Regions from separate parts of the Lacrimispora xylanolytica genome, predicted to be linked through region 3. Evidence: riboswitches for the same ligand, from Rfam matches in the RefSeq annotation. Region 3 holds a riboswitch; each other region holds the start of a gene.
The links. Region 3 has a riboswitch for thiamine pyrophosphate ahead of thiC (phosphomethylpyrimidine synthase ThiC). Riboswitches for the same ligand answer to the same signal wherever they lie in the genome.

Region 1 (10,112 bases), 1.8 Mb from region 3:
AATACATTTCTGTATAGCTTTCTATAATTAATAAGTTTACATTTTAAGAACTCGTTCCTGAAATTCTTCTTTACTTCCTATAATTTCATAAGGTTCGTATTCGCCATATGCGCTAGGGCGACTGATTGTCACTAGTTGTATGCCATTATGTCCGATTTGCTGTTGAAGATTTTCAGCGAAGTCAGCCAGTGCTTTTCCGTGCCTGGTTTTCACTGCAATACAACCATTTTCTTCAAATTTCTTTGCTACTAGATAGCACATGCTTTAACACCTCCTCAAAATCATGTTCATTTAATATTCTACCACATACCATTCTTACCCCCTCTGGAGTATTACTGTTTATAAGAGTGTTATAATCATCTACTAGCATTCTAAAGCCTAATATATCATTAAATACCTTTTCCACCTGCATTTCAGGATAATATTTATCATACTTTCGTAAGCAAGAATCCAAGCTTTTAATTCTATAATCCAGGTCCACTTCGTCCAATGTCTCTATCTCGGTATAATAACGAATCATAGTTCTGACTTCATCAAATAATTCTTCTTTACTGAATTTTCTAAGACTATTTTTTAAATTTTTACCGAAAGAACTTTTGTAAGAAATTTCATTTAGAATATTTATAGATAATCCGTTTTTCTCCAATTCATTTAACAAAATAGTCCCCCTATGCTCATATGTTACTTAAAATGTCTCTTCCGCATGTTCTTAAAATAATATCAATCACTTTTTTATAGCCAATTAAATATTCCTTTAGAATTAACCCTTACTTATGATAAGGCTCCCCACAAATAATCCGGTAGCTGCGGTAAACCTGTTCCAGTAGTATTACCCGCATCAGCTGATGAGGAAATGTCATCCTTGAAAAGCTAAGCTTATAATCAGCCCGCTTTAGTACCGCATCTGACAGCCCAAGGGAACCGCCGATGACAAATACAATCTGGCTGGTTCCTCCGATTCCAAGAGAGTCAATTTTCTCAGATAGCTTGACGGAATCCAGCATCTCTCCTTCAATGGCAAGGGCGATCACATAAGCGCCGTCTTTGATTGAACCAAGGATCCGCTCCCCTTCTTTTTCCTTAATCTGGCGTTCCAGCACCTCGCCGGCATGATCCGGTGTTTTTTCATCCGGCAGCTGAATGATATCCAGCTTGCAGTAGCGGCTCAGTCTCTTCGTATATTCTGAAATGGCGTCGGTGTAAAACTTTTCCTTGATCTTTCCGACTGTGACCAAAGTTATCTTCATGTAACTCTCCTATCCATCAAGCTCCTTTTTCATCATGGCGATGAGAAGCTTTGTTACGTCTCTTACTGTTTTTTTCTCTCCGTTTTGTACCTTTCGGACTACTTTTCCATCCGGTTTTACGCTGATATGATATATGATTCTTAAAAACTCCTCGGCTTCTTCCCAGGCTTCCCGGCTTTCTGGAATCAGGTCAAGGCCCATCTGGAATACATGGAACATGCCATCGTATACGGAAAGGCGGTGCTTGACTCCTGCTGCTTTCAGCTTTTCTGCGATGGAAAGGGTATCACTTAAAAGGACCTCATAGCTTCCAGCCTGTAAAAGAACAGGAGGAAACTGGCTGAATTCGCCAAACAGAGGGGAAATGTAAGGATCAGCTGGGTCGTTTTCTCCCACATAGGAAGAATCGTAAAGCATGTTTCTGGTGGAATTTCCAAACAGAGGGTCTATCTCATAGTTGGTCTTATAGCTTTCTCCGCTGTTTGTTAAATCCGTCCAGGCAGACATGGCGATGTAGCCGCCGGGGAGAGGCATATTGTGATCCTTTAAATAAAGACCAAGGGCAAGACCTAAGCCGCCGCCCGCTGAATCTCCTGCAATTACGATGTTGGCAGGGTCGTACTTTTTCTCCTCTATCAGCCATTGGTAAGCAAACAGGGCATCCTTAAGAGCGGCAGGATAAGGATTTTCCGGTGCTACCCGGTAGTCCGGAGTCAGTACATCCCCTCCATAGCTGATTTTGGAATAACGGACGGCAAATCTCCGGTAAATGTTCTTCATGGGACCAATGTAACCGCCGCCGTGAAGCTGTAAGATGACACGGCCGGTAAAGACACCTACTGGCCTTAAATATTCCATTTTGGAATTCTCATTTTCTATGATTTCATATTCATAGCCAGCCGGACAGACCCAGGCAGGTTCTACGGGATTGCGTCTTAATTCCCCGGTCTGTATGGGCTCTTTTAAGGATGTTTCCATAACGTTTTGCATCATTTCTCTCACCAGATTTCCTCTTACGCTTACATTTTTTCTTCTCAAAGCTATGAAAGCTCCTTTCTGCCCTTATATATGAAACCGCCGCTTTAATTCATTTTTCACGCTCCGGTCACCAAGTAAAATGGTGACAGCAAGGAGTATAACCGTCAATGTGACAGCGACTATGGTAAGGGGCGGTCTGGTAATCAGGCCCGCTGCCCAAAAGATCAAAGGGATAAAGCTGAATACGGTGATAGCAATCTGATACATGAAATAGCTTTGCCAGTTCATTCGGTTTACCAGAATCAGGAAAACTACGGATAAATCTGCAAACAGAATGGTACTGGGAATTCCGTAATTCACAGACCAGCCGCTGTAGCCGTTGGAATAATCGATGGCCACCCACAACGCTTCTGCCGCCGCTGTCTGCATCAGAAGCTTAGCACCCAGATTGGAATGGTGCAATAAGGAATATCGAACCGTAATCACCGCATAAGCCATCAGGCCTATGGCAATGACAGACCACATGGAACCAGAATAAGTGGCATAATTAATGATTCCCAGAATAAATGACATAAAAATCATCAGACCATAGAAAACATTGGCAATCTGCTTCATCTTTTCCTGATCGTAACGAATCTGGGGATACATTCCCTTATCATCCCGCTTTTCGGGAACACCGTTGCTTTCCGTTTTTACCGGTACGCCTTCTGACTGTAAAAAGTCAAAGAAGCGGTCCTGGAGTCTGGTATCCTGGAACACAGAGGTAAAAGTGACCACTACCTCACCTCCATAGGAACAGACGGCGCATTTTACCGGCTGCCGGTTGGAGACTCCAATCAGCATATGAAACCGTTCTACGTCTTCCCTGTATTCTTCCAGCACATCAATAGGCCCGATATTTGACAGGGTCATGGTATAGGCTTTATCATTTTTCCGGAACACGTAGTTAATGGCTCCCCATTTCACGAAGAGGGGAACAACCCGCAGATACCATTTTTTCTCATTGGAAACATTATAGGAGATAACTTCCTCCATCCTTTCCTTTGTAATGTTATGATCCATCTGAGAGCTGACCGTTTTTAATATCTCCGGAAAGGTATGGTCTTTTCCGTCTGATAGATACTCAATCAGGGTAACTGCAAAAAAATTCGCCATGGTCTTGGAATCGAAAAAGGTTCTAAGATTAATGGGAATGCTGATTCCAATGGGAGCATGACTCGCTTTTTTCTCCAGAAATTCTTCATAGATAGACCAGATGAGAGCTGCCGTAAGAAACTTGGTAATACTGACATTGTAACGCTTTCCGGCCTCTTTAAGCTCCTTTAATCCCATATAGCCATGAAGGATATTTTCTTCATCAAGAGGAAGGGGCTCTCCTTTTATATGATAAGCACTTTTTGAGCTGTATTTGCGTTTTTCCGTCTTTTTGTAGTTTCTGACATAGCTGTCCTCCACATTCATGGAGATATCCGGGGATATCTTCTGGGAAAAGTTATGCTCTGATTTCCAGCCCTTCTTTAAATCCAGATACCGGTAGACTAAGGCCTTTAAAAAGTTCACGGCTCCCAGTCCGTCTGTAACTGCATGAAAAACCTCCAGATTAATCCGTCTGTCATAATAACTGACCCGGAATAAAAACTGGTGGCTGCTCCTTGGATCAATGTATTTACAGGGATAGGTGGTCTCCCTTTCGATGACAGGCATCCTCTTGTTATGTTCAAAATAATACCAGAAAAATCCTCTTCCCAGCCTGACAGAAAATCCCTCAAACTCAGGAAGGACCTCTTCTAAGGCTGTCTGGAGGGTTCCTGGATCTATCTCTTCTTTTAATGTAGCTGAAATGCGAAACACACTGCTTAAACTTTTGCTTGCTATAACGGGAAATATCTTTGCCGTATTATCAAGTCTTCTCCATCTCTCTCCCTGGGGACTTCGCTTCATCCAGTCTGTGCCTCTCTTCTCGTTCCATATGGACGGTATATAATATTGTTATCTTTTCCCATGATTTGGAAAAGACGGATTTCCCCGGTATGCGGCAGGAAATCCGTCTTATTATTCTACCCTAGACGCGGAAATAATAACCAACGCCCCATTTGGTATGCACATATTTCGGATCGCTTGGGCTAGGCTCTATCTTCTCTCTTAGACGGCGCACATGAACGTCAACGGTACGGACATCTCCGGTGTCCATGGCCTTATTCCCCCAAACAAACGTAAGAAGCTGTTCCCTGCTGTAGACCTTTCCAGGATTGCAGGTCAAAAGCTCTAACAGATCAAATTCCTTGGCGGTCAGATTAATCTCCTTATCGCCAATAAAAACACGTCTGCTGTCACGGTCCAGCTTTAAATCTCCTGCGGTAACAAGACGTCCTTCATCCTGACGATCCCGTCTGCCCTTTTTGGCATTCCGGCGCATGATTGCCTTGATTCTTGCCTTTACTTCCAGAATATTAAAAGGTTTCGTAATATAATCATCAGCCCCGTACTCCAGTCCAAGAATCTTATCCATATCGTTGCCCTTTGCTGTCAGCATAATTATGGGCATCTCGGAAAACTCTCTGATTGCCTGGCAGACCTCATAACCATCAAACTTCGGAAGCATGACATCAAGTAAGACCACGTCGTACTCCTTCTGTTTTGCCAGACTGATGGCTTCCTCTCCGTCATACGCACAATCGACGTCCATGCCATCCTGCTCCAGGCTGAATCTCATGCCCTTCACAATTAATTTTTCATCATCCACTACTAAAACACTTGCCATCTCACACCTCTGTCTTCTATCTTAAACCGTTATATCGTCTTTTATCTTTTGAAATGCTGCATCCTTGATCCCGGATATATTCATAATATCCTCGATCCGTTTAAATCCACCGTGGCTGTCCCGGTACTTTATGATGTCACCCGCTTTGGCTTCTCCGACACCTCTTAAAGTCATCAGTTCTTCCTTTGAGGCAGTGTTTATATTAAGCTTGGAATCTTTCTTTCCGGTTTCTCCTGAATTCGGATTTCCAGCGGTCACTGCTTCTTCTCTGCTTAAGACCACAATCTTCATGCCGTCTCTGATCCGTTCTGCCATATTCAAATGCTCCGGTGCTGCCTGGGGGGTGAAGCCTCCAGCCTTTTCCACGGCCTCAAATACTCTGCTTTCCTCTGAAAGCTGGTACACGCCAGGAAAAACCACCTCTCCGCAGATATGTATATAGCAGGGCAGACTCCCCTCAGCCAATGCATCTGAGAAACTGCTGCCCTTAGATTCTTCTGATATCTTTTCCTGGGAAACAGTGCCTGAGGTTTCTTCCATCTCTTTTGTTGACGGTGATAATTTGGTACTATCTGTCCGCTGATAGGAAAACCTGCTTACGGTATAGCATATGCCTGAAATTAAAATACATAAAACGAGTAAAATTAATTTCGCTTTCTTATATTTCATGATATCCCTCCTGTTACAAAATTTGGATAAAAAGGATACCATCTTCAGCCTATGTTATTATTCTACCGAAAGAAATACGTAAATACAAGCACTATTTCCAAATTAATTAAATATCATGATTCCGATGATAGCCACTACGGCACCGATCAGCTTTTTCCACTCAAATCCTACCTTTTCCACACCAAAGAGACCGAAAAGCTCAACGCCATAAGCCACGATGATCTGGGATACCACAATAACAAGGGCTGCTTTGGCAGGTCCTAAGGTACTCATGCTTCGAACGACCGTATAGGTGATGAACGCGCCGATGATACCTCCCACGAGCATGTATTTTGGATGCACATTAAGAAGGTCTGTAACATTCTCCCGGCCTGAAAAATACCATAACACCAGACAGGTCAAAAATGCAGTGAGCTGCACCCAGCCTGTAGACACCCACATGCTGGTCTGCTTGGTCACTCCTGTATTTAAGACTCCCTGGATGCTCATAAGTGCCCCTGAAATAAGGGCGATTATAAAGCCTGTCATAAATAACCTCCTTTGTTCCTGTTTTCTTTTTCTGCTATATACTAGGTTGTGCCTTATTTGCTTTTTTATGCAAATATTATCATTTGACACAACTTGACAAGGGATACCAATTGCGTTATACTCACAGCAACAAATAAATGTTCACACGCTAGGGGAGCCTCAGGCTGAGATTGGTCGTTACCTAACCCTCACTACTTGAACCGGTTAATACCGGCGTAAGGAAGCATCAGTAGTCCCCTCCTGCGCATATAAAAGGAGGTATTTTTATGTCTTTTTTTCTGAATTACTCCGCTGAGAATGCGGAATATATGCTGACCACGGCAGGATATACAGCTGTGATCCTGTTGTTAGCAGCAGTCTTTTTTGGTTTTCAGTTCTTTTCAAAGTCCCAGGATACAACGCCTCATGTAAAGACCCAGCGTATGGTTTACTGTGCAGGCGCCATGGCTCTTTCTCTTGTGACTTCCTTTATTAAGTTTGCCTCACTTCCATTTGGAGGCTCCATCACCCTGTTTTCCATGCTGTTTATCTGCCTCATTGGCTATGTCTTCGGATTAAGAACAGGAATCATGACTGGGGTTGCTTATGGAATTTTGCAGTTTATCATGAATCCATATATATTCGCTCCCATTCAGGTGCTCCTTGATTATCCTCTGGCATTCGGTGCCCTTGGACTGTCTGGCTTGTTTCGCAATAAAAAGCATGGACTGGTGGCTGGATATATCACAGGCGTTATAGGACGATATCTCTTTCATGTAATCTCCGGTTACATATTTTTTGCTTCTTATGCACCGGAAGGTACCAATTCCATGATTTATACCCTGGTATATAACGCCACTTACATTCTCCCAGAGTTAATTGTAACCGTTATTATTCTTTATATGCCTCCTGTATTTAAGGCAATCACCCAGGTAAAGCGGCTGGCAGTAAGCGAATAAGCTTGATAAGAAGAAGGCGGCCTTTAAACCGTCCTCCAAACAACAGAACATAACATCTGACGTTTGGGGGACGGTTTTTTATGACAAAGAAATACTGTGCTCCTTTTCTGCCTCATCCTTAATTATTTTTCAACGACGTTTGATAGCTGCAATGCATTGTTGATATTTAATTAATAGGATGAATATTTTTTGTCCAGATATTCATATCTTCAAATGCACCGCATATATTACAATTATTTATTAACCTGCCTGCATATATGTATTCGTGTTTACATAACACCATATTAATGCCAGTATTTATAGCTCTGGACAGACTATATAAAGTAATAAAGTTCCTGTTTAAAAGCTCTGATTCCAACTCATTTATAATATTGGACAGAACCCCTTTTCCCCTGTATTCTGCATAGGTGGCGCAATCCGTCATTTCAGCATTCAGATTCACTATGTCCATATCCGCTGAAGCGATCCCAATTATCTTTCCCTCTAATTCAGCAATCTTATACAATACGTTTCTATTCATTGTTTGACTTAGATAATCCTCGTCATATACAGGGGTAGGATATGTCGAAAACACGGCTGAAAACAAAGCAGCGATTTCTCTTATATCTCTTTGTGTCGCGGTTCTAATGCTATATGGCAGAGTGTTACTGCCACCGGCAATATATTTTCCATGTTTCTTTATGCACTGCCTGACCAACATATCTTTCTCTACAGAATTAGCAGCAATTTTTCTTTTGCTGTCTATAAAATAGGACAAACAATATGCATCTTTTCCCTTGAAAAATCCAGCTATCTTTCCTTCGATATTAAATCCTGCCTCAGTAAATATCTTCAAATTAGATATATCGGTATTAACTATTATTTTACCCGCCTGATTTACCGTTGCAACGTCTATTATTTTTTCTAAGGCCTGAACCGATATGTTACTGGAATCAAGTATTTTCACGCGTTTATTCATGTTGTCCAGATATATTTTTATTGTATCTATTGTAATTTTACAATCATTTTCAGCATCACATTGAAATTTTTTCATGATATCTTGCTCTCCTGTCTATTCGTACATTGCTCGCTGGTATCAGGCAAGTACACTCATTTTTTAAGAGTTTCTCCACCCCCTTATATTCATCTTTTTTGTATTTATCACAAATACCACACTGCTTACATGTATGGGTTTTATCCACCGGTTCCGTATACGTACATATAACACCTTCATAGTTTCTTAGAATTACTTTTTCCGGCGATTGAGATATCACATATTGCGGATTAACTGGTATCTTACCACCGCCCCCTGGTGCATCTATTACAAAGGTTGGCACTGCAAATCCTGAAGTATGGCCACGTAATAACTCTATGATCTCAATTCCCGCCGCTACTGGTGTACGAAAATGTTCAATGCCCTCAGACAGATCACATTGATATATGTAATAAGGTCTTACCCGATTAACTACCAATTGCTGCACAAGTGACTTCATAATAGATGGACAGTCATTTATATTCTTTAATAATACAGACTGGTTACCTAGTGGGATTCCTGCATCAGCAAGCATTTTGCATGCAAGTTTTGATTCTTGTGTTATTTCATATGGATGATTGAAATGGGTATTAATCCAAACAGGATGATATTTTTTAATCATGCTGCATAGAGTTTCTGTTACTCGCTGCGGCATAACAACTGGAACGCGAGTTCCAATTCTAATGATTTCAACATGGGGTATTGCTCTTAATTCTTTCAAAATAAATTCAAGTTTTTCATCTGAAACGCACAATGCATCACCGCCAGATAATAAAACATCTCTCACTTCAGTATGGACTTTTATATATTGAATGGCTTTTAAAATAGATCTTCTTGACAAGGAATTATCTTCCTGTCCTGCAAAGCGTCTCCTTGTACAATGTCTGCAATACATAGAACATTGTTCGGTAATAAGAAAAAGCACCCGATCCGGATATCTGTGTGTAAGTCCACAAACTGGAGAGTCAAGGGTTTCATGTAAGGGGTCGCAGCTTTCACAATCTGATATCTCTGATTCATGAACTGTTGGAATCGCTTGCCTTCTAATTGGGCAATTATAGTCATCCGGATTAATTAGCGTTGCGTAATAAGGAGTGATAGCCATTTTTAATTTCTTAAGGCTGGTTATTATTCCATACTTTTCATCATCCGTAAGATTTATAACTTTCTCCAGTTCATCCACCGTGGTAATTCTATTCGATATCTGCCATTGCCAACTGTTCCACTGTTCTTGCGTTACATCCTTCCATAATTCTATATTTTTAAAATTTCTTTTCATAAACACCTCCAGATAAAGCCAATCTATTAGTTAAGTATATTAATTCAGGCAATTCTATAAAATCTGTGATATAAACTCTTTCGTTCTCTCATTTAAAGGACGTTCAAATATTTCCTCCGGTGTTCCTTCCTCGACAATTTTGCCTTCATCCATGTAAACGATTCTGTCAGCAACTTCCTTTGCAAACCCCATCTCATGTGTAACTACAACCATGGTCATACCATCATCTGCAAGGTTTTTCATAACCTTTAAAACTTCACCAACCAGTTCCGGGTCTAAGGCTGATGTAGGTTCGTCAAATAACATAATCTTAGGATTCATAGCTAATGCACGTGCAATAGCGACACGTTGTTTTTGTCCGCCTGATATCATGGCTGGATATGTATCCGCCTTGTCTTGCATATTTACTTTATCTAACAATGAAAGTCCTTCTTCCTTTGCCATTTTAAGCGGAACTTTCTTAACTTGTGTTAAGCCTTCCATCACATTTTCTAATACAGTTTTGTGTGGAAAAAGATTAAAATGCTGAAACACCATGCCTACTTCTTGTCTAATCAGGTGTAAATTCTTCGTTTTTGAGGTTATTGTTTTCCCATCAATCTGAATCATTCCCTCCTGGGCTATTTCAAAAAAATTAATACATCGAAGTAACGTACTCTTCCCTGACCCACTTGAACCAATAATAACAACTACTTCATTC
Region 2 (10,112 bases), 340 kb from region 3:
TGATTTCGGTGCATTCATCGATCTTGGCGGCGCTGACGGTTTACTCCATATCTCTGAGATGAGCTGGGGCAGAGTAGAAAGCCCGAAAAAAGCATTCAAGGCTGGAGAGAAAGTTAAAGTTTTAATCAAAGACATTAACGGCGATAAGATCGCATTAAGCTTAAAGTTCCCTGAGACAAATCCATGGAAAGATGCTTCTGAGAAATATGCAGTAGGCAATGTGGTAACAGGAAGAGTTGCTCGTATGACAGACTTCGGCGCATTCGTTGAGTTAGAGCCAGGCGTAGATGCACTTCTTCATGTATCTCAGATTTCCAGAGAGCACGTAGAGAAGCCATCTGATGTACTTGCAATTGGTCAGGAAATCGAAGCAAGAGTCGTTGATTTTAACGAAGATGAGAAAAAGATCAGTTTAAGCATCAAAGCACTTCAGGCACAGGATGAAATTGAAGATGGTCCTGTATATTCTGACGAAGCTTAAACATAATAAGATATATGACAGATAAGGAAGTGGAGCCATCCACTTCCTTTTTTGAGTCCAATAAAAGGAATGAAAGAGAAAGGGGAACTTATGAAAAGAACCATCAGCTTATTCCTGGCACTTGTTCTGGCACTGTCATTTATCTTAAGTGGATGCAGCAAAAAAAAGGAGGCTGACCCGGAGGAAACAAAGGCCCAGCCGGTCAATGTCTCCGGAACAGCAGAAAGTGCCCAGTCGGAAGAAGAAAGAAAGGCCCTGGCAACGGATTACTATGATTATGTGAATCAAAAGGTGCTCAGTGAAAAAGAAATCTCAAAGGATTCCAATCAATGGAGCTATTTTTATGATTTGGATAAGAAGTCCTATGATATTTTAGATGGTGTACTAAAAAGTGCAGTCAATGACCGGGCAAATGCAAAGATAGGGTCCATCCAGCAGAAAATTGGGGATTTCTATCTGACAGCTCTTGATATGGAAGGAAGAAAAAATGCCGGTCTTCAACCATTGAACCCTTATATTGACAGTATCAGAGATGCAAAAAGTGTATCAGAATATATGAAGGCATTGGGAACGGTTTATTCCGACTTAGGAGTTGGGAGCCTCATTCTTCCCCAGTGGTATGAGGATATGAAGGATTCCAGCCGCTATGCACTCTATCTAAACGGAGCAGATATTGGACCTGGAAAGGAAACTCTGGAAGATGAGTCCTTATCAGAACTTCTAAAGAATTACCAGGCCTATATAGAAAAGATCATGGAAAGCTCTGGCCTAAGCCAGGAGGATGCGAAAAAAGCGGGAGCAGATATCCTGGCATTTCAAAAGGATCTGGCTAAGAGTGCCCTTCCTTTAAGCAAACAAGGGGACCCGGAAATCATCTATAACCCTTACACACCTGAGATGTTAAAGGAGATGTTCCCAGACGGCACCATAGACATATTCCTGCAGGCAGCCGGACTTTCAAAGCAGCCAGGCCTTGTGGTAACAGAACAAGAACAGTTAAAGAAAATCAGCGGATATTTAAACGAAGAGTTTCTGCCTCTTCTTAAAAATTACGCGGTATTTAGCCTCATCAATGATTTTGCCGGGTATCTGACTCCTGAGATTCGGGATAACTATATGAACTGGCACAAAATCCAGAATGGTATAAAGGAAACAAAATCCGATGAGAAGCTGGCAAGTGAGATGACTCAGGATATGCTTGGTTTTGAATTTGGCCGCCTCTATGTGGAGAAATGCTTTTCAGAAAAAGACAAAGAAGCCATTAAGGCCATGGCAGAAACCATCATTGATACCTATAAGAAGCAAATCATGGCTCTGGACTGGATGGGGGAAAAGACGAAAGAAGCAGCGGTGAAAAAGCTGGACCATATGACCCTTAAAATAGGCTATCCCGACCAATGGCCAGATAATTATAAAAACGCAGAAGTCTTGTCTTCAGAACTGGGAGGAAGTCTTATAGGCAATGTCCTCTCCCTGCTAAAAGCAAGGAATGAGGTGGAAAAAGAGAAGGTGAAAAAGCCGGTGGATAAAGGGGAATGGGCCATGACACCTCAGACGGTCAACGCCTATTATAACCCCACGGGAAATGAAATCGTATTTCCGGCCGCCATATTACAGCCTCCCTTTTATGATTCCAATGCGTTATACGCTTCCAATCTGGGAGGAATTGGTATGGTCATTGCCCATGAGGTCAGCCACGCCTTTGATTCTTCCGGCTCCCAATACGATGAAAATGGAAATTATCATGTATGGTGGACAGAGGAAGACCGAGCCAAATTTAAAGAGCTGGCCAGTCAGGTGGAAGCTTATTATGACAGCCAGGAGGGATATGAGGGCCGCCATGTAAACGGTGCCCAGACCTTAAATGAAAACATCGCTGACTTAGGGGCTCTGGCCAGCATTACAAGCATTGCAGGAGACGACAAAGAAGCCCTGCGCCATCTGTTTCGGCAGTATGCCACCATCTGGGCCTCTAAATACACGCCTGAGGCCATGATTAAGAGACTTAACACAGATGTCCATTCCCCGGCAAAGGTGAGGGTGAACGCAGTGTTAAGTGCCACAGATGGTTTTTACTTCGCTTATCCCGAGATCAAGGAGACAGATGGTATGTACGTCCCCCCGGAGAAACGGGTGAAGATCTGGTAGTGAAGCATGAAAAAAGGACCGTAACAGGTCCTTTTTTTAATTAATATGTTTTTTCAGTGCGTCAAAGCTTTCCTTGCTGATGACATGCTCGATTCGGCAGGCATCTTCGTCAGCGATTTCTCTGGATACTCCAAGGGTAACAAGCCAATTGGATAGAAGTTCATGTCTTTCATAGATCATCTCTGCAATCGCCCTGCCTTCTTCCGTCAGATATATAAATCCTTCTTTTGTAACCGTAATGTGATTTCGTTCACGAAGATGTTTCATAGCAACGCTGACACTGGATTTTTTAAAACCAAGCTCTTCCGCTACATCCACAGATCTTACCACAGGTCGTGTCTTGCTTAATACAAGTATGACTTCCAGGTAGTTTTCTGATGATTCATTGGTATGCATCATTAGCGTCACCTCAATCTAAAATAGTTATTTTAGTATATCATACCGATGACATAACATCAAATAAAAATTTATTGATAAAAAATATTAATAAAGATATTGACAACTTCCCTGGGTTAGCATATACTAACCTACAGGAAATGGAATTGATTATCAATAAATATAAAAGAAAGAAGATGACGAAGGATGCCCTTGACAATGGTAAAAGCTGGAGAACCAAATGTAATCCGTAAAGTCGGAGGAAAAGAAGAAACAAGACGGTTTTTAGAGAACCTGGGATTTGTTACAGGTGGAGTTGTGACTGTTGTTTCTGAAATCGGAGGAAATATGATTGTTAATGTAAAAGATTCCAGAGTGGCAATCGGAAGAGATATGGCCAATAAGATTATTGTAGGCTAGAGAAGGAGAAAAGAAGATGACATTAAAGGAAATCCCAGTAGGAAAAACAGTCAAGGTTACCAAGCTGACAGGTGAGGGCCCTGTGAAACGAAGAATCATGGATATGGGCATCACAAAAGGCGTGGACATTTTTGTAAGGAAGGTCGCACCTCTTGGGGATCCGGTTGAAGTCACCGTAAGAGGATATGAATTATCCCTTCGCAAGGCTGATGCGGAAATGATTGTTGTGGAATAATTTTTTTTACAGATGAGTTAGGTAAAACTAATACCAAACATATTAATGCTGACAGGCAGAAAGAGGTAGAGTATGTCAATTAAGATTGCATTAGCAGGAAATCCAAACTGCGGAAAGACAACGCTGTTTAATGCGCTTACGGGATCAAATCAGTTTGTGGGGAACTGGCCCGGCGTTACGGTTGAGAAAAAGGAAGGAAAGTTAAAGGGTCATAAGGATGTTATCATCATGGATCTTCCTGGAATTTATTCCCTTTCTCCCTATACTCTGGAAGAAGTAGTAGCCAGAAACTACTTAATCGGAGAGAGGCCGGATGCGATTCTTAATATCGTGGACGGAACCAACATCGAACGTAACCTTTACTTATCCACCCAGCTGATGGAACTTGGAATTCCAGTCATTATGGCTATCAACATGATGGATATCGTTGAGAAAAACGGAGACAAGATACATATCAGCAAATTAAGCCAGAAGCTGGGCTGTGAAGTTGTAGAAATCTCCGCTTTAAAGGGAACTGGTATCTCTCAGGCCGCGGAAAAAGCAGTTGCATTAGCCAATGGAAAGAAAAATACAGTTCCGGTACACAAATTTCAGGCGGAGCTTGAAAGCGTATTGGATTCCATCGAGGAAAAGTTAGGAAACGATGTGCCAGAAGAGCAGAAACGTTTCTTTGCAATTAAGCTTTTAGAAAAAGACAGTAAGATCGAAACCCAGTTAAAGCGGGTACCGGATGTATCAGAAGAAATCACCTTAATTGAACGTGAGATGGACGATGATACGGAAAGCATTATTACCAATGAGCGGTATGTGTACATCTCTTCCATTATCAATGAGTGCTACACAAGAAGCAAACGGGATAAGCTTACAATATCTGATAAGATCGACCGGATTGTTACCAACCGGTTTCTTGCTCTGCCTATTTTTGCGGCTATCATGTTCCTCGTATACTATGCATCTGTAACTACCGTCGGCGGCTGGGCTACGGACTGGACCAATGATAACCTGTTTGGTGAAGGCTTTTCCTTCTTTGGCCTTGATGTTCCAGGAATTCCAGTCATAGCAGAAAACATCCTGGTTGCAGTGGGTTGTGCAGACTGGCTTCAGGGATTGATTTTAGATGGTATTATCGCTGGTGTGGGCGCTGTTCTTGGCTTCGTACCTCAGATGTTAGTACTTTTTATATTCCTTGCTTTTCTTGAGAGCTGCGGATATATGGCAAGAGTTGCGTTCATTATGGACCGTATCTTCCGTAAATTCGGTCTTTCTGGAAAATCCTTCATTCCAATGTTGATCGGCAGTGGCTGTGGTGTTCCTGGTATCATGGCTTCCCGTACCATTGAAAATGATCGTGACCGTAAGATGACTATCATGACAACTACTTTTATTCCATGTAGTGCCAAGCTTCCGATTATTGCTCTGATCTCAGGTGCGTTGTTCGGAGGAGCTGCCTGGGTAGCTCCAAGTGCTTACTTTGTTGGAATTGCAGCAATTATCTGTTCCGGTATCATTTTAAAGAAGACAAAGATTTTCTCCGGCGATCCGGCTCCCTTTGTTATGGAGCTTCCGGCATATCACATGCCTACAGTAGAAAATATTTTAAGAAGCATGTGGGAACGTGGCTGGTCCTTTATTAAGAAGGCTGGTACCATCATCCTTCTTGCAACCATCGTAGTATGGTTTACCTCATACTTTGGCTGGGTGGACGGACAGTTCAGACTTCTTGATACCCTTGAACTTGATCACAGCATCCTGGCAGCAGTGGGAAGTACCATCAGCTGGTTATTCGCTCCTCTTGGCTGGGGCAACTGGAAAGCAGCTGTCGCTGCGATCACAGGCCTGATCGCAAAAGAGAACGTAGTAGGAACCTTTGGTATTCTTTACGGTTTTGCAGAAGTGGCAGAAGACGGAAGCGAAATCTGGGGAACTCTTGCAGGAAGCATGACTTCTATCGCTGCTTATTCCTTCCTGGTATTTAATCTTCTCTGCGCTCCCTGCTTTGCTGCTATGGGTGCCATCAAACGAGAGATGAACAGCGCCAGATGGTTCTGGTATGCAGTAGGTTACCAGACGCTCCTCGCTTATGTAGTGGCTCTTTGCGTTTACCAGATTGGTACACTCATTACCACAGGAAGCTTTGGAGTATTTACAATCGTTGCATTTGCATTGATTGCAGGATTTATCTTCCTTCTGGTAAGACCAGGCAAAGACAGTAAAGTTTCAAAAGCAAATTTTAAAAGTGTGGCAGGCGCCAAATAAGTCGCGGTACACGTAGAAAGAGCCTGCATGAAGATGCAGGCTCAACATATGAGGAGGCTCATTATGGGAACAGTGGTTGTACTCTTAGCCGTTATCGGCGCAGTTTCATTGGCAGTCAGAAGCATGGTCCGTGATAAGAAGAACGGAAAATCCATTCAGTGCGGTCAGTCCTGTAAGGACTGCGGAGGACATTGCAGCTAATCGATACCAATTAATAACGAATTAATACCAGTAAACGGAGGTGCCAATATGGAAAATCGTAATGTAATCAGTGAAAAAAGAAAAGTAACCGACTCCAGAAGCTATCGTACATCTAAAATGCAGAAGGACCTCATTATTGAGCGACTAAAGCAAAAAGGATGCAGAATAACTAAACAGCGCCTCACGCTGCTGGATATAATTCTGGAACATGAGTGCTCCAGCTGTAAAGAGATTTATTACAAAGCGTCGAGAGTGGATGAAAGCATTGGAGCTGCAACGGTTTACCGTATGGTAAATGTGCTGGAAGAGATCGGTGCCATCAGCAGAAAGAACATGTATAAGATTGCTTATTCAGAAACCTGCTCTATGGAAAATGCCTGCACAGTGATTCTTGACGATGAAACCACATATCATTTATCTGCAAAGAACTGGAATCTGGTAGTACGGGCAGGACTATCCGCCTGCGGATATTTAAACGATCAGAAGATTTCTTCTATTTCCGTAAAGCCCTGCGAATGTGAACAGGCCGGATGCTACTAATTGACGGTTAGCCTTTGCTAACTAAAAGACGAGTAAAACATAGGAATATAGGAACCAGATTGAAAGTGACAGCAGCCATTCAATACCCATTGGGACCCGGCCAGCTTGACATTCCCGCTGGTTCGATGTATACTTTCAAAGAAAATTAAAAAGGGGTGCTGGATGAAGTCCGGCTGAGATAAAACCGTCTTGTTTTAAACCCTGTAACCTGATCTGGATAATGCCAGCGTAGGAAACTTTCAGGCTCTGCCTGTTAACCCGCCCGGATATCCGGGCGGGTTTTTTCATACCAGCCCTACTGGGCATAACGCACATAACAGGAAAAGGAGAGAACACATATGAATGCAAGCGTAGCAATTCAAACACTTCCAGAGGCTAAGAATGATGAGGATTTAATCCGTATTGTAGATGAAGTTATTGATTATATTAAAAGCACGGGACTGACTTATTATGTTGGGCCGTTTGAGACTGCCATTGAAGGAGATTATGATGAACTGATGGATATTGTAAAGGAATGCCAGCATATCGCCATTCGTGCAGGCGCTCCTTCTGTGGCCGCTTATATTAAAGTTACCTACCGGCCGGAAGGTGAGGTATTGACCATTGATAAGAAAGTCACAAAGCATCACCAATAAGCTTTGGTCCTGTTCCGCGGTATTGGGGCTTTTGCTCCTGTGGCAGGGGATATGTTCCGCCGGTATCATAGAAGCCTATCTTCTGCCGTCTCCCGCCAGCGTGGGACGTGCACTGATCACGGAGTTTCCGGCACTGATGGAGCATGGGAAGATAACGCTTAAAGAGGCATTTGCAGGACTTTTTCTTGGAGTGGTACTGGGATTTTTTATCGCTGTTATCATGGATCATTTTCATGGACTTTACCGGGCAATTTATCCGGTGATTATACTTACCCAGACCATTCCTACGGTGGCCTTAGCCCCTCTCTTAGTATTGTGGTTTGGTTATGAAATGACACCAAAGATCATACTGATTGTGCTGACCACATTTTTTCCTGTTGCCATCGGACTCCTTTCCGGCTTTCAATCCGTTGATCCGGATGAAGTCACCTTGCTTCGGTCCATGGGCGCAGGAAATGTAAGTATTTTTCGTTATATCAAGCTTCCGGGAGCCATGGGGCAGTTCTTTTCCAGCCTGAGGATTTCCGCATCCTATGCAGTAGTAGGTGCGGTCATCTCCGAATGGCTGGGGGGATTTGGCGGCCTTGGCGTCTATATGACCCGGGTGAAAAAGGCCTTTGCCTTTGATAAAATGTTCGCAGTGATTATTCTCATATCAGTCATCAGCCTTCTTCTCATGAAGGGGGTTGACTACCTCTCGAAAAAATGTATGCCATGGGAAGAAATCTAACAGAATTAATTTGGAGGAAACAATGAAAAAAATCATAAGAAAAGCAGGGAAAGCAGTTTTACTTGCAGCGGCACTTACTGCATCCTTAAGTGCCTGTAAGAAGCAGGAAACGCAGACAGGTAATACAGAAGCAGAGAATTTAAAGAAAGTAACATTTGTTCTTGATTGGACGCCTAACACCAATCATACAGGCCTTTATATTGCACAGGAAAAAGGATATTTTAAAGATGCCGGACTTTCTGTTGATATTGTACAGCCACCGGAAGATGGGGCAGCCGTTTTAGTCGCCTCAGGAAAAGCGGAATTTGGCATGGCATTTCAGGATACCATGGCCCCGGCACTGGTTGGGGATAATGCCTTACCGATTACAGCTGTGGCAGCTGTGATTCAGCATAATACTTCTGGAATTATCTCCAGAAAAGGGGAAGGCATGGATACTCCCAAAGGACTGGAAGGGAAAAAATATGCTACCTGGGATAATCCAGTGGAAAAAGCCATGATAAAAGATGTGGTGGAAGCGGATGGCGGAGATTTCTCCAAAATAGAGATGATTCCAAGTACAGTGACCGATGAAGTTTCTGCTTTAAAAACAAAGTCAGTGGATGCCATCTGGATTTTCTATGGCTGGGCAGGCGTTAAGATGGAAGAAGAAAAACTGGATACCGATTATTTTCAATTTGCAGATTTAAATCCGGTGTTTGATTATTATACACCTGTTATGATAGCCGGTAATGATTTCTTAAAGAATGATCCGGAAACGGCAAGAGCGTTTCTTGGTGCCGTTAGCAAAGGGTATGAAGACGCAGCAAAGAACCCGGAGGAAGCAGCAGAAATATTATGTAAGGCAGCTCCAGAGCTTGATAAAGGCCTTGTCCTGGCAAGCCAGAAATACCTTGCTGATAAATATCAGGCTGGAGTGGATGTATGGGGATATATGGACCCCAAGCGTTGGAACGGATTTTACAACTGGCTTAACGACAATGGACTTTCTAATCCTGCAATACCGGAAAACACTGGCTTTTCCAACGACTACCTGCCACAGTAAAATCAGGAGGCTTATATGGTACATTTAAAGGCGGAAGGCATAAAAAAGTCTTTTGAAGGAAGAACGATTTTAGAAGGTGTATCTCTGGAACTTAAGGAAGGGGAGCTGGTTTCCCTTCTTGGAGCAAGCGGAGGAGGAAAAACCACCCTGTTTCAGATTCTCGCAGGACTCAGCCTGCCGGAGGAGGGCCACGTTTTTATTGATGAAAGAGAGGTTACAGGGAAACCAGGTAACGTCAGCTACATGCTTCAAAAGGACCTGCTCCTTCCATATCGAACGGTGGTTGATAACGTGGCTCTTCCCCTATTGCTTTCCGGAATGAGAAAAAAGGAGGCCAGAGAAAAAGCAGCCGGATACTTTGAGCTGTTTGGCTTAGAAGGAACCGAAAAAAAATATCCCTCCCAGCTCTCCGGCGGTATGCGGCAAAGAGCAGCTCTTTTAAGGACATATTTATTTAAAAGGCCCATTGCCCTTTTGGATGAACCATTCTCAGCCCTTGATATGCTTACCAAGCACGCCATGCATGAATGGTACTTAAAGGTGATGGAGGAGATTAAGCTATCCACTCTTTTTATCACCCACGATATTGACGAAGCCATTCTTTTATCGGATCGTATCTGCCTTTTGACCGGGTCTCCCGGAAAGATAACCAGAGAGATTCTGATCAAAGAGCCAAAGCCCAGAAGCGTAGAGTTTCACTTGTCTGAAGAATTCCTGGAATACAAAAGAGAGATCACAAAGCATTTACTAGATGGAAAAATTAGGTAAATTTGACGCTTGTTATTCCCTTAAAATCGTGTTACCCTAGACAGGTATGGAAATGATTTCCATAAAATACAGCAAAGGATTTGAGGAAATGGACAGGAAAAGAAATCATGTACTTACAATGGCTAAAGTCCTGGTTCTGACAGGGGTATTTATTCTGGCAGGACAGGGGAATGCACTGGCAGATGCCTCCTTAAAGTTTGTGCCTGGAACAAAGATCAACGGAGTCTTTGTGGGCGGTATGACAGTGGAGGAAGCAAAAGTACAGATAGAAGGCTTTT
Region 3 (10,112 bases):
GGAAAGAGTTTATCTGTTAAATCCTTAAGGCCATTCTGTTCAAACAAAGTTCCTCCGCTGGTCGATACCATAACTGGATCTAAGACAACAGGAATCATAGGAAACTTCGATAGCTTTTCCGTTATCACTTTAATAGAAGCAGAGGAGCCAGCCATACCGATTTTAATTGCCTGAGGAGTTATGTCAGACAGAACTGCTTCCAACTGATCGGTGAGCATGAGTATACTCACGTCTTCTACCTGATAGACTCTGGTTGTATTCTGTGCGGTCAGTGCAGTGATAACACTGGAGCCGTAAAGACCCAGGGCAGCAATGGTTTTTAAGTCAGCCTGGATTCCAGCGCCTCCGCTGGGATCAGAGCCGGCGATGGTTAAAACTGAGGGAAGGGTAAAACTCATAATGCCACCACCTTCCGGGCTTCTTCCTTTAAAGAACGGACTGTATCAGAAATATTTGCTTGCCCAAAGATGCCAGAGACCACAGAGATTCCGGCAATCCCAGTTCCCTGTAATTTGGTTACGTTTTTAAGGGTGATACCACCTATGGCAGTAACCGGAAGTGGGGTGGCGGAGCAGATGGCAGAAAGCTGTTCCCTAGTCATAGGAAGGGCATCTGCTTTTGTGGGACTTGGAAATACGGCCCCTGCCCCGATATAGTCCGCCCCGTCTTCATAGGCCTTTCTGGCCTGCTCTGGTGTTTTTGCAGTCACTCCCAGAATTTTATTGGGACCGATCCTTTTTCGGACTTCACTGGCAGACATATCGTCCTGCCCTACATGTACTCCGTCGGCTTCGCAAGCAAGAGCAATATCCATATCGTCGTTTATAAGTAAGGGAATGCCATAGTGACGGGTCAGGGCTCGAACTGCTTTTGCTTCCTTTAAAAACTCCTCTTTGTCCATATCCTTTTCCCGAAGCTGGAGCAGAGTGATACCAGAACTTAAAGCCTCCTCAACTTGCTCCAGTAAAGTTTTCTCCCCCCGATAGGCCTGATCGGTGACGGCATATAGAAGTAGCATATCTTTATGGAAGTTCAATTCTAAGTCCTCCTTTTTTTAGAGAATGGGAGGATAGATTGATTTCATCCATAAAATAACGGTGAAAGCTTCCGCTACCTCCTCCACACTCCTTTGTTTTTTTGTCAGCGTTTTCTCCGCATAAGCCGTAGATTGCTGTGGCGATAGTCATTGCCTCAAAAACTTTAGCGGAAGAAGCGGCATAAGCAGCAAGAAAACCATCCAGCATACAGCCACTCCCTGTGATTTGGGACATCTCCGGGCAGCCATTTTTCACCAGCCGGATCTGATCGTGATATGCGATAATATCCGTGGCTCCTGTCATGACGACTACAGCTGATGTAATATGGCTTAAGAGATTGGCTGCTTCTATAAAGGAAGATACATTATCTTCTGTGATCTGATCTTCCCCTGAGGCGTCCACCCCCCTGGGGAGGTGAGAAGTATTATTTGAAGATTCATTTATAAGCTGCCTTGTTACACTGGATAAAAGGGTCTTGATTTCAGAAGCATTCCCACGGACTACGGTTGGTACCACCTTCTTTACCAGCTCCTGAATCAGTTCTGTTCGAAAGGGAGTGCTTCCAATGCCAACCGGGTCAAGAATCACGGGAATACCCAAACGATTTGCTTCCATACCAGCCGCTATCATGACGTCCAGAGTAGATTCTCTAGGAGTTCCGATATTTAAAAGAAGGCAGTCAGAGAGCCTGGTCATTTCCTTAACCTCTGCCGGGTGATCTGCCATAATGGGAGAGCCGCCGCAGGCTAGAACAACATTGGCTACGTCCTTGGCTGTGACATAGTTTGTAATGCAATGGATCAAAGGGTGTTTTTCCCGTACTGTCTGAGGCAGAGCAGTATAGTCTTCCAGATTCATTTTCATTTTAATATCCTCTTCCTTTCTATTCCTTGATCAGCCGGTTAAGATGAGAAACCAGGCCAAGACGGCGGAAAATTTCGAATAAGGCAGCTGCCATCAGCGTCCCGCACACCGTGCTCAATAAAAATGGAACGACAAAAAAGAAGACAGCTATATCCTTACCCATAAAAAAGACAGCCAGGGGATAGGAAACCAGTGCGCCAATGATGCCCGTTCCTCCAATTTCGCCAAGACAGGAAAAGAGAAGCTTGCCTGTTTTTTGAAACAGGAGAGCGGAAAGAAAAGCACCTATCATACTGCCTGGGAATGCCAGCAGGCTTCCGGTACCAATTAAATTGCGAATCAGGGAAGTGCAAAACGCGGTCAAAACCCCATAAAATGGGCCAAGGAATATTCCGGCCATAACATTGACCAGATGTTGAATGGGAAAGCATCTGGAGGCACCGATGGGGATAGAAAAGCCGGAGAGCGCCACGGTAACAGCAGCCAGCATACCACTTAGTGCCAATTTTTTTATTCTGGACCTTTGGTTTATGTAAGAGCCTTTTCGTATCACTGCTTTTGTATTTTGATTCATGATAATTCCTCCATTTCCGATTGTTTAGAAAAAACCATCATTCATCAAAGATCGTAATTTTTTCCCCTTCCAGAATTCGGTTCATGTTTTTCATGGCGCAGAAATTTCCGCACATGGAGCAGGTATCCTCTTTTTCGGGTTTTGATGTTTCCCGGTAACGTCTTGCTTTTTCCGGATCAATGGCTAGCTTAAACATGGTTTCCCAGTCAAGACGCTTTCTGGCATCGCTCATCTGACGGTCCCATTCCTTTGCTCCCTTTATTCCCTTTGCAATATCAGCCGCATGGGCCGCGATCCTAGCAGAGATGATTCCTTCCTTCACATCATCCCCGTCAGGCAGCCTTAAATGCTCCGCTGGGGTGACATAGCATAAAAAGGCAGCTCCTGCGGCAGCGGCTATGGCTCCTCCGATGGCAGAAGTAATGTGGTCATATCCAGGGGCAATATCAGTGACCAGAGGACCAAGAACATAAAAAGGGGCTCCCTTGCAGATCGTCTCCTGAATCTTCATATTGGCAGCAATCTGATCCAGAGGCATATGTCCCGGCCCTTCAATGATAACCTGTACATCTTTCTCCCAGGCTCTCCGGGTCAGCTCTCCAAGTGTAACAAGCTCTTCAATCTGAGAAATATCAGACGCGTCTTCAATACAGCCCGGACGACAGGCATCTCCAAGGCTTAAGGTGACATCATGCTCCTGACAAATTTCTAAAATACGATCATAATGCTCGTAAAATGGATTTTCTTCCCCGGTCATTTCCATCCAGGCAAAGATTATGGAGCCGCCTCTGGATACGATGTTGGTCAGCCGCTGGGCATCCTTAAACCTGCGGGCGGTCTGCTTGTTGATGCCGACATGAATGGTCATAAAATCCACTCCGTCCTTTGCATGCATTTCTACAATATCAATCCACTCCTTGGCAGTAATCTCACCAAGGGCCTTGTGGTAATAAACAACCGCGTCGTAGATGGGAACGGTGCCAATGATGGCGGGACATTCCTCGGTCAGTTTTCTGCGGAATTTTCTGGTGTCCCCGAAAGAACTTAAATCCATAATGGATTCTGCTCCCATGGAAACGGCGTCCTGAACCTTTTTAAGCTCCAGGTTCAAATCATTTAAATCCCTGGAGGTGCCAAGGTTTACGTTGATCTTTGTCTTTAACATGGACCCGATTCCATTGGGGTTTAAGCAGGTGTGATGCTTATTAGCCGGTATGGCAACCTTGCCTTCTGCCACCAGGGGAAGAAGCTTTTCTGGCTCCCATTGCTCTTTTTCTGCGACCGCCATTAATTCCTTTGTCCGAATGCCTTTTCTGGCAGCATCCATCTGTGTGGTGTAATTCATTTGTGATCCTCCTTTTATTTTGCCGGAGGGACTGACGAGAACATGTGCAAATAAAAAGAGCCCATACCAACAGGCACAGGCTCAGAGAATAGATTCGTCTCGTATAAATCCCTACGTTGGCATTACCCAAATCAGGTTATAAAGGTCGAAGTTTGATTACTTCCTCTCAGCCCGCTTACGAGCTCCCTCTTGTGGCATTAGTGTAACACCGGGGCAAATCATTGTCAAGATGAAAAAGGGGATTATGATATGGCAGCTTTCATTTCTCTCACATAGGAGCAGATTGGCTCGATGCAGTCAGCACCGTATCTGGCAGCCAGTTTAACAATGGCACTGCCAACGATCACCCCATCTGCATACCGGCTCATTTCCGCTGCCTGCTCCGTGGTGGATATCCCAAATCCGATGGCGCAGGGAATGTTCTTAGTCTCCTTTACCAGAGAAATCATATCTCCAAGATTCGTGGTGATTTCTTTTCTTACTCCGGTAACGCCCATGGAGGAGACGCAGTAGACAAAGGCTTCTGCCTCAGCCGCGATGGTCTTTATTCTCTCCTTAGAGGTAGGTGCGATCAGGGAAATGAGATCGATGCCGTACTGATTGCAGTAGGGTTTTAATTCCTCTTTTTCCTCAAATGGCATATCAGGAACAATAAGGGCATCAATGCCGCATTCAGCCGCATTTTTTATGAACCGTTCACTGCCGTAAACGAAGATTGGGTTTAAGTAAGTCATGAAAGCCAGTGGAACGCTGGTCTTCATGCGGATTCTTTTTACGGACTCAAAAATCTTATCCGTTGTGGTGCCGGCCAAAAGAGCACGGGCATCCGCTTCCTGAATTACAATGCCTTCTGCCACCGGATCGGAAAATGGTATCCCGATTTCAATTAAGTCTGCTCCGGCCTTGGCCATGGCAGGGATCAGTTCTTCTGTGACAGAGAGATGGGGATCCCCTGCTGTGATAAATGGGATAAATGCTTTTCCTTTTGAAAATACGTCTGTAACTCTACTCATAAATTTGTACCCCCTTATAACGGGCTATGGCAGCGACATCCTTATCGCCACGCCCGGATAGATTAATGACAATGACTTCATCTTTTCCCATGGAAGGCGCAATTTTCCTGGCATGAGCAATGGCATGAGAGCTTTCGATGGCAGGGATAATTCCTTCCACCCGGGATAAATATTCAAATGCCTCTACCGCCTCATTGTCAGTAACTGGAACATATTGTGCACGTCCGGAATCATGGAGATTTGCGTGCTCCGGCCCGATACCAGGATAATCAAGACCTGCGGAAATGGAGTATACAGGAGCAATCTGTCCGTATTCATCCTGGCAGAAGTAGGATTTCATGCCATGAAAGATACCAAGAGTCCCTTTTGATATGGTAGCCGCATGTTGATCGGTATCAATGCCGTGTCCAGCCGCCTCACAGCCAATCATCTTTACAGAAGATTCTTTAAGGAATTCATAAAAAAGTCCCATGGCATTGCTGCCGCCGCCCACACAGGCGATTAAAAGATCAGGCAGCTTCCCCTCTGCTTTTAAGATCTGAGAGCGGACTTCCTTGCCAATGATGCTTTGAAAGTCCCTGACAATGGTAGGGAAAGGGTGAGGGCCCATAACAGAACCAAGGACATAGTGAGTATCCTCCACTCGGTTGGTCCATTCCCTCATAGTTTCATTGACGGCATCTTTTAAGGTCTTTGTTCCGCTGGTTACAGGGTGGACTTTGGCACCTAAAAGCTCCATGCGGAATACATTTAAGGCCTGGCGCTCTGTGTCCTCTTCTCCCATGTATATCTCACATTCCATTCCCATGAGAGCCGCAGCGGTAGCAGTCGCCACACCGTGCTGTCCGGCACCGGTTTCTGCAATGACTCGGGTCTTGCCCATTTTTTTAGCAAGAAGAACCTGCCCCAGGGCGTTATTGATCTTATGGGATCCGGTGTGGTTTAAATCCTCTCGTTTTAGATAGATTTTCGCTCCACCTAAGTCCTTTGTCATTTTTTCTGCGTAGTAAAGCAGGGAGGGACGTCCTGTGTAGGTCTCGTGAAGCGTTTGAAGCTCTGAAAGAAATGCTTCGTCATGACTATATTTTTCATAAGCTTCTAAAAGTTCTTCCACTGCGTTCATCAGCGTTTCCGGGACAAATTGTCCGCCGTGCTGTCCAAATCTTCCTTTTGACATTTTCATTCACTCCTTAATATTTGTATGATTTCTTTTATTTTCTCCGGGTCTTTTCTGCCCTCTGTCTCAAGACTGCTGCTTAAATCGAGACAAAAAGCATCCGTAGCTGCCGCTTTTAGAATGTTCTCTGCCCCAATTCCACCCGCCAGGAACCAGGGCTTTTTTATGACAGGAATGGAAGACCAGTCAAAGCTTTTTCCGCTTCCTCCGTATACCTCTTTTGAATAAGTATCAAAGAGCAGATAGTCCGAAGGAAAGCTTTCCGCTTTTGCCATATCGTCACCAGACCGGACTCTGATGGCTTTTATAATGGGCACCGGAATCTCCATTTGTTCTTTCAAAGTAGTGGTGTAGTCCGAATCCTCATCTCCATGAAGCTGCACCATTTTAATGGTCCCGTCCTTTATGAGAGCTAAGATATCCTCTGTGGGACTATTTACAAAAACACCGACTGACGGGATTTCCGGCAGCAGGGCTTCTCTTAGCTGCCTTGCTTGCCCTTTCGTGAGCTGTCTTTTTCCAGGGGCAAATACAAAGCCTGCATAATCTGGTTTCCAGAGATTAACAGCTTCTATATCCTCTGCCCTGGTGAGCCCGCATATTTTAATCCGCCTTTTCCTGTCATTCACCTGCAAGCCTCCTTAAAATGGTGGAGCAGGGCCTGCTTGTTGAACGCGCGCATCAGGCTTTCTCCTAAGAGGATTCCATGAACACCTGCCTCGGCCAGAGTCCGAATCTGCGCCTGGGTACTGATTCCGCTTTCCGCTACAAAAAGTACTTCCTCAGGCACCATGGCTCTCAGCCTTAAAGAGGTTTCAAAGTCCACCTGAAATGTCTTTAAATTCCGGTTGTTCACACCAATGATTCTTGCACCGGCTGATAATGCGGAATGAACCTCTTCTTCATTATGGGCCTCCACCAGTGAACTTAAGCCAAGGCTGTCACAGATTTTTATATAGTCCTTTAACTCATCCGTGGAGAGGAGAGCGCAGATGAGAAGAACGGCTGAGGCACCAATCACCTTTGCTTCATAAATTTGGTAAGGGTCAACGGTGAAATCTTTTCTTAAAAGGGGAAGAGATACGGTCTTTTGTATGTCGCTTAGGTACGCATTGCTCCCCATAAAATAATCCGGTTCCGTGAGAACTGAGATGGCATCAGCCCCTGCCATTTCATACTCCCTGGCAATCTCAAGGTAGGGGAAATTAGGTGCAATCAGACCCTTAGAGGGGGAAGCGCGTTTCACCTCGCAGATAAAGGAGATACCGGGAGCCTTCAGCTTTTTTTCCAGTGGGAAAATTTTGGTTTCTTCCTGAGAGGCCAGACACGCTGCCTCCGCCTGTCTTTTCATTTCCTCAAGGGAAATAATTTCTTTTGCTGCCTCTGCTCTTTTTTTAGAGGCAGCAGCCAATGTATCTAATATCATAACTCAACCTCCGTAGTGGCATTTACAAACTGATTTAGCTTCTCCAATGCCTTTCCAGAATCAATTAAGTCCTCCGCCTTTTTGATGCACTGGGAAATGGTACAGTCATCAATGCCAAGATACAGGCTTAAAGCTGAATTTAAGATGACGATATCACGCTTTGGACCTTTTATGGCTCCGCTTAATATATCTCTGGTGATCTGGGCATTTTCTATAGGGGTTCCTCCCAGAAGATCAGACAGTGAGGAACGGCTTAAGCCGAACTCCTCTGGAGTGATATCGTAAGGAATCAGTTCTCCAAACCGGATTTCACAGACATGGGTAATTCCCGTGACCGTGGCTTCATCAAGCCCATCATCGCCGCATACCACAAGTCCGCGCTTCACACCAAGGTTACTTAAGACCTGTGCCAGCGGCTCCACCAGCTTCCGGTCATAGACCCCTAACAGCTGCATGGTGGCTCCTGCTGGGTTGGAAAGAGGGCCGAGAATATTAAAAATGGTACGGACACCAAGCTCTTTTCTCACCGGGCCGGCGTATTTCATGGAAGAGTGATACGCCTGGGCAAACAGGAAACACATGCCGGTATTTTTAAGAATTTCTCCTGATTGTTCTGCCGATAAGTTTAAATTGACGCCCAGACATTCCAAAACATCTGCAGCACCGCTTTTACTGGATACACTGCGGTTTCCATGCTTTGCAACAGGAACGCCTCCAGCGGCTACTACAAAGGCACTGGTGGTGGAAATATTAAAGGTGCCCACTTCGTCGCCTCCTGTGCCTACAATATCAATCACTGGAAAATCAGGTTCCAGCCGCAGGGCTTTTTCCCTTATAACCGTGGCGCAGGCTGTGATCTCATCAATGGTTTCCCCTTTCATCCGGAGTCCTGTTAAAAATGCTGCCATTTGTGCCGGAGTGGTTTCCCCGCTCATAATTTCGTTCATGACTTCCCTTGCAGCTTCAAAGCTTAAGTTCTGTCCTTCAATTACTTCATGAATTGCTTGCTGGATCATTTTGATTACCTCCTTTTAGTGGCCAATGGATATGGATAAGAAATTTTTCAGTATGGTTTCTCCGTCGGGGGTAAGTATGGATTCCGGGTGAAACTGCAGTCCATAAACTGCACAATCCTTATGTTTCACTGCCATGATTTCTCCCATATCGTCGGTACCAATGGGAGTAAGACAGGCAGGAAGGGTTTCCTTTTTTGCAATGAGTGAGTGGTATCTGGCAGCAGGTATCTGCTTTTCTAAGCCCAGAAACAAGGGATCCGAGGCATCAATGGTGATGATGCTCTGCTTTCCATGCATCAGCTTTCTGGCATGGGTGATTTGTGCACCAAATACCTCACAGATTCCCTGATGACCGAGACATACTCCAAGAATAGGCACTTTTCCTTTTAAGGCACTGACCACGTCTTCACAAACACCGGCATCCTTTGGATAGCCAGGACCGGGAGAGAGAACGATGTGACTTGGAGATAATGCCTCAATTTCGGCTACGGTCAGTTCGTCGTTTCGAATTACCTTAATGTCTGGATTTAATCCCCCTATCATCTGAACCAGGTTGTAGGTAAAGCTGTCGTAATTATCAATAAAGAGAATCATAAGTCATTCACCTCCCCGGCTCTTAAAAGAGCAGTGATCACTGCCTTTGCCTTATTTTCCGATTCCTCGTATTCCCGTTCCGGTATGCTGTCGACAACAATACCGCCTCCTGCCTGGACGGAGACAATCCCGTTTTTTCTCACCGCCATTCGGATGGCAATGCAGGTATCCATATTTCCGGTAAAATCAACATATCCCAAGGCTCCGCCGTAAATGCCTCTTGGTTCCGCTTCCAGTTCGTCAATGATCTGGCAGGCCCGAATCTTCGGGGCACCGGAAAGGGTTCCGGCAGGGAGAACAGATTCGATGGCAGAAAAGGCGTCACAATCCTTACGGATATCCGATTCCACCTGGGAGCAGATGTGCATGATGCGGGAATAGCGGTGGATCATCTGATATCCGGTCACTTCTACGGAGGAAAATTCTGAGATTTTTCCAAGGTCATTTCTTCCTAGGTCCACCAGCATATTGTGCTCCGCCAGCTCTTTCTCATCGGCCAGAAGCTCCTTTTCCAGTCTGATATCCTCTGCCTCGTCTTTTCCTCTTGGCCTGGAGCCTGCCACCGGGAAGGTGGTAAGCCTGTGATTCTTTAACCGCACCAGGGTTTCCGGTGAGGTGCTCATGATTTCCATATCCCCGGTGCTTAGATATACCATGTAAGGAGATGGATTGGTGGTTCTTAAGATTCGGTAGGCATTTAAAAGACTGTCTGGATAAGGACTTTCAAACTTCCTCGATAGGACCGCCTGGAAGATATCACCGTTTACGATGTACTCCTTTGCTTTTTCTACCATCTGGCAGTAATCCTCTTTTGTCACATTGCAGTGAAAGGAGGGAGTATTTAAAACCGCAGATTTTTGAAGAGGAGCCATATCCCCGATCATTCGGGCGATGCTTTCCAGCTTTGTACAAGCCTTTCCGTAATTTTCCATGACCTGATCCGTTTTCATGTTGACAACAATGCTGATCTTCTGGGTCAAATGATCATAGGCAATGACCGTGTCAAACAGCATCAGGTCAAAATCATTGCAGTCGCCCTTTTGGATGGAAAGTACCGGCTCTGCGT

Region 1: it holds a riboswitch for thiamine pyrophosphate, as region 3 does, so the genes downstream of both, thiT (energy-coupled thiamine transporter ThiT) here and thiC (phosphomethylpyrimidine synthase ThiC) in region 3, are expected to answer to the same signal.
Region 2: it holds a riboswitch for thiamine pyrophosphate, as region 3 does, so the genes downstream of both, OW255_RS05540 (thiamine-binding protein) here and thiC (phosphomethylpyrimidine synthase ThiC) in region 3, are expected to answer to the same signal.

The regions. Positions count from the first base shown of each region.
Region 1 covers NZ_CP113524.1:3,493,189-3,503,300, forward strand. Annotated here, with positions in the region: gene OW255_RS16335 (DUF6718 family protein) at 37-261, opposite strand; gene OW255_RS16340 (nucleotidyltransferase family protein) at 233-658, opposite strand; gene rlmH (23S rRNA (pseudouridine(1915)-N(3))-methyltransferase RlmH) at 768-1,247, opposite strand; gene OW255_RS16350 (alpha/beta hydrolase) at 1,257-2,285, opposite strand; gene OW255_RS16355 (DUF6320 domain-containing protein) at 2,310-4,166, opposite strand; gene OW255_RS16360 (response regulator transcription factor) at 4,288-4,986, opposite strand; gene OW255_RS16365 (ComEA family DNA-binding protein) at 5,008-5,655, opposite strand; gene OW255_RS16370 (DMT family transporter) at 5,758-6,183, opposite strand; TPP riboswitch at 6,324-6,422, shown strand; gene thiT (energy-coupled thiamine transporter ThiT) at 6,450-7,121, shown strand; gene ablB (putative beta-lysine N-acetyltransferase) at 7,288-8,154, opposite strand; gene kamA (lysine 2,3-aminomutase) at 8,135-9,412, opposite strand; gene OW255_RS16390 (amino acid ABC transporter ATP-binding protein) at 9,467-10,112, opposite strand, start outside.
Region 2 covers NZ_CP113524.1:1,145,433-1,155,544, forward strand. Annotated here, with positions in the region: gene rpsA (30S ribosomal protein S1) at 1-481, shown strand, start outside; gene OW255_RS05505 (M13 family metallopeptidase) at 572-2,629, shown strand; gene OW255_RS05510 (metal-dependent transcriptional regulator) at 2,666-3,025, opposite strand; gene OW255_RS05515 (FeoA family protein) at 3,212-3,424, shown strand; gene OW255_RS05520 (FeoA family protein) at 3,441-3,659, shown strand; gene feoB (ferrous iron transport protein B) at 3,732-5,915, shown strand; gene OW255_RS05530 (FeoB-associated Cys-rich membrane protein) at 5,979-6,116, shown strand; gene OW255_RS05535 (transcriptional repressor) at 6,165-6,656, shown strand; TPP riboswitch at 6,798-6,909, shown strand; gene OW255_RS05540 (thiamine-binding protein) at 6,995-7,291, shown strand; gene OW255_RS05545 (ABC transporter permease) at 7,260-8,021, shown strand; gene OW255_RS05550 (ABC transporter substrate-binding protein) at 8,044-9,066, shown strand; gene OW255_RS05555 (ABC transporter ATP-binding protein) at 9,082-9,834, shown strand; gene OW255_RS05560 (L,D-transpeptidase family protein) at 9,923-10,112, shown strand, end outside.
Region 3 covers NZ_CP113524.1:803,538-813,649, forward strand. Annotated here, with positions in the region: gene thiD (bifunctional hydroxymethylpyrimidine kinase/phosphomethylpyrimidine kinase) at 1-398, opposite strand, end outside; gene thiE (thiamine phosphate synthase) at 395-1,036, opposite strand; gene thiM (hydroxyethylthiazole kinase) at 1,023-1,901, opposite strand; gene thiW (energy coupling factor transporter S component ThiW) at 1,921-2,475, opposite strand; gene thiC (phosphomethylpyrimidine synthase ThiC) at 2,513-3,820, opposite strand; TPP riboswitch at 3,911-4,019, opposite strand; gene trpA (tryptophan synthase subunit alpha) at 4,063-4,833, opposite strand; gene trpB (tryptophan synthase subunit beta) at 4,826-6,010, opposite strand; gene OW255_RS03900 (phosphoribosylanthranilate isomerase) at 6,013-6,639, opposite strand; gene trpC (indole-3-glycerol phosphate synthase TrpC) at 6,636-7,436, opposite strand; gene trpD (anthranilate phosphoribosyltransferase) at 7,433-8,452, opposite strand; gene OW255_RS03915 (anthranilate synthase component II) at 8,468-9,046, opposite strand; gene OW255_RS03920 (anthranilate synthase component I family protein) at 9,043-10,112, opposite strand, start outside.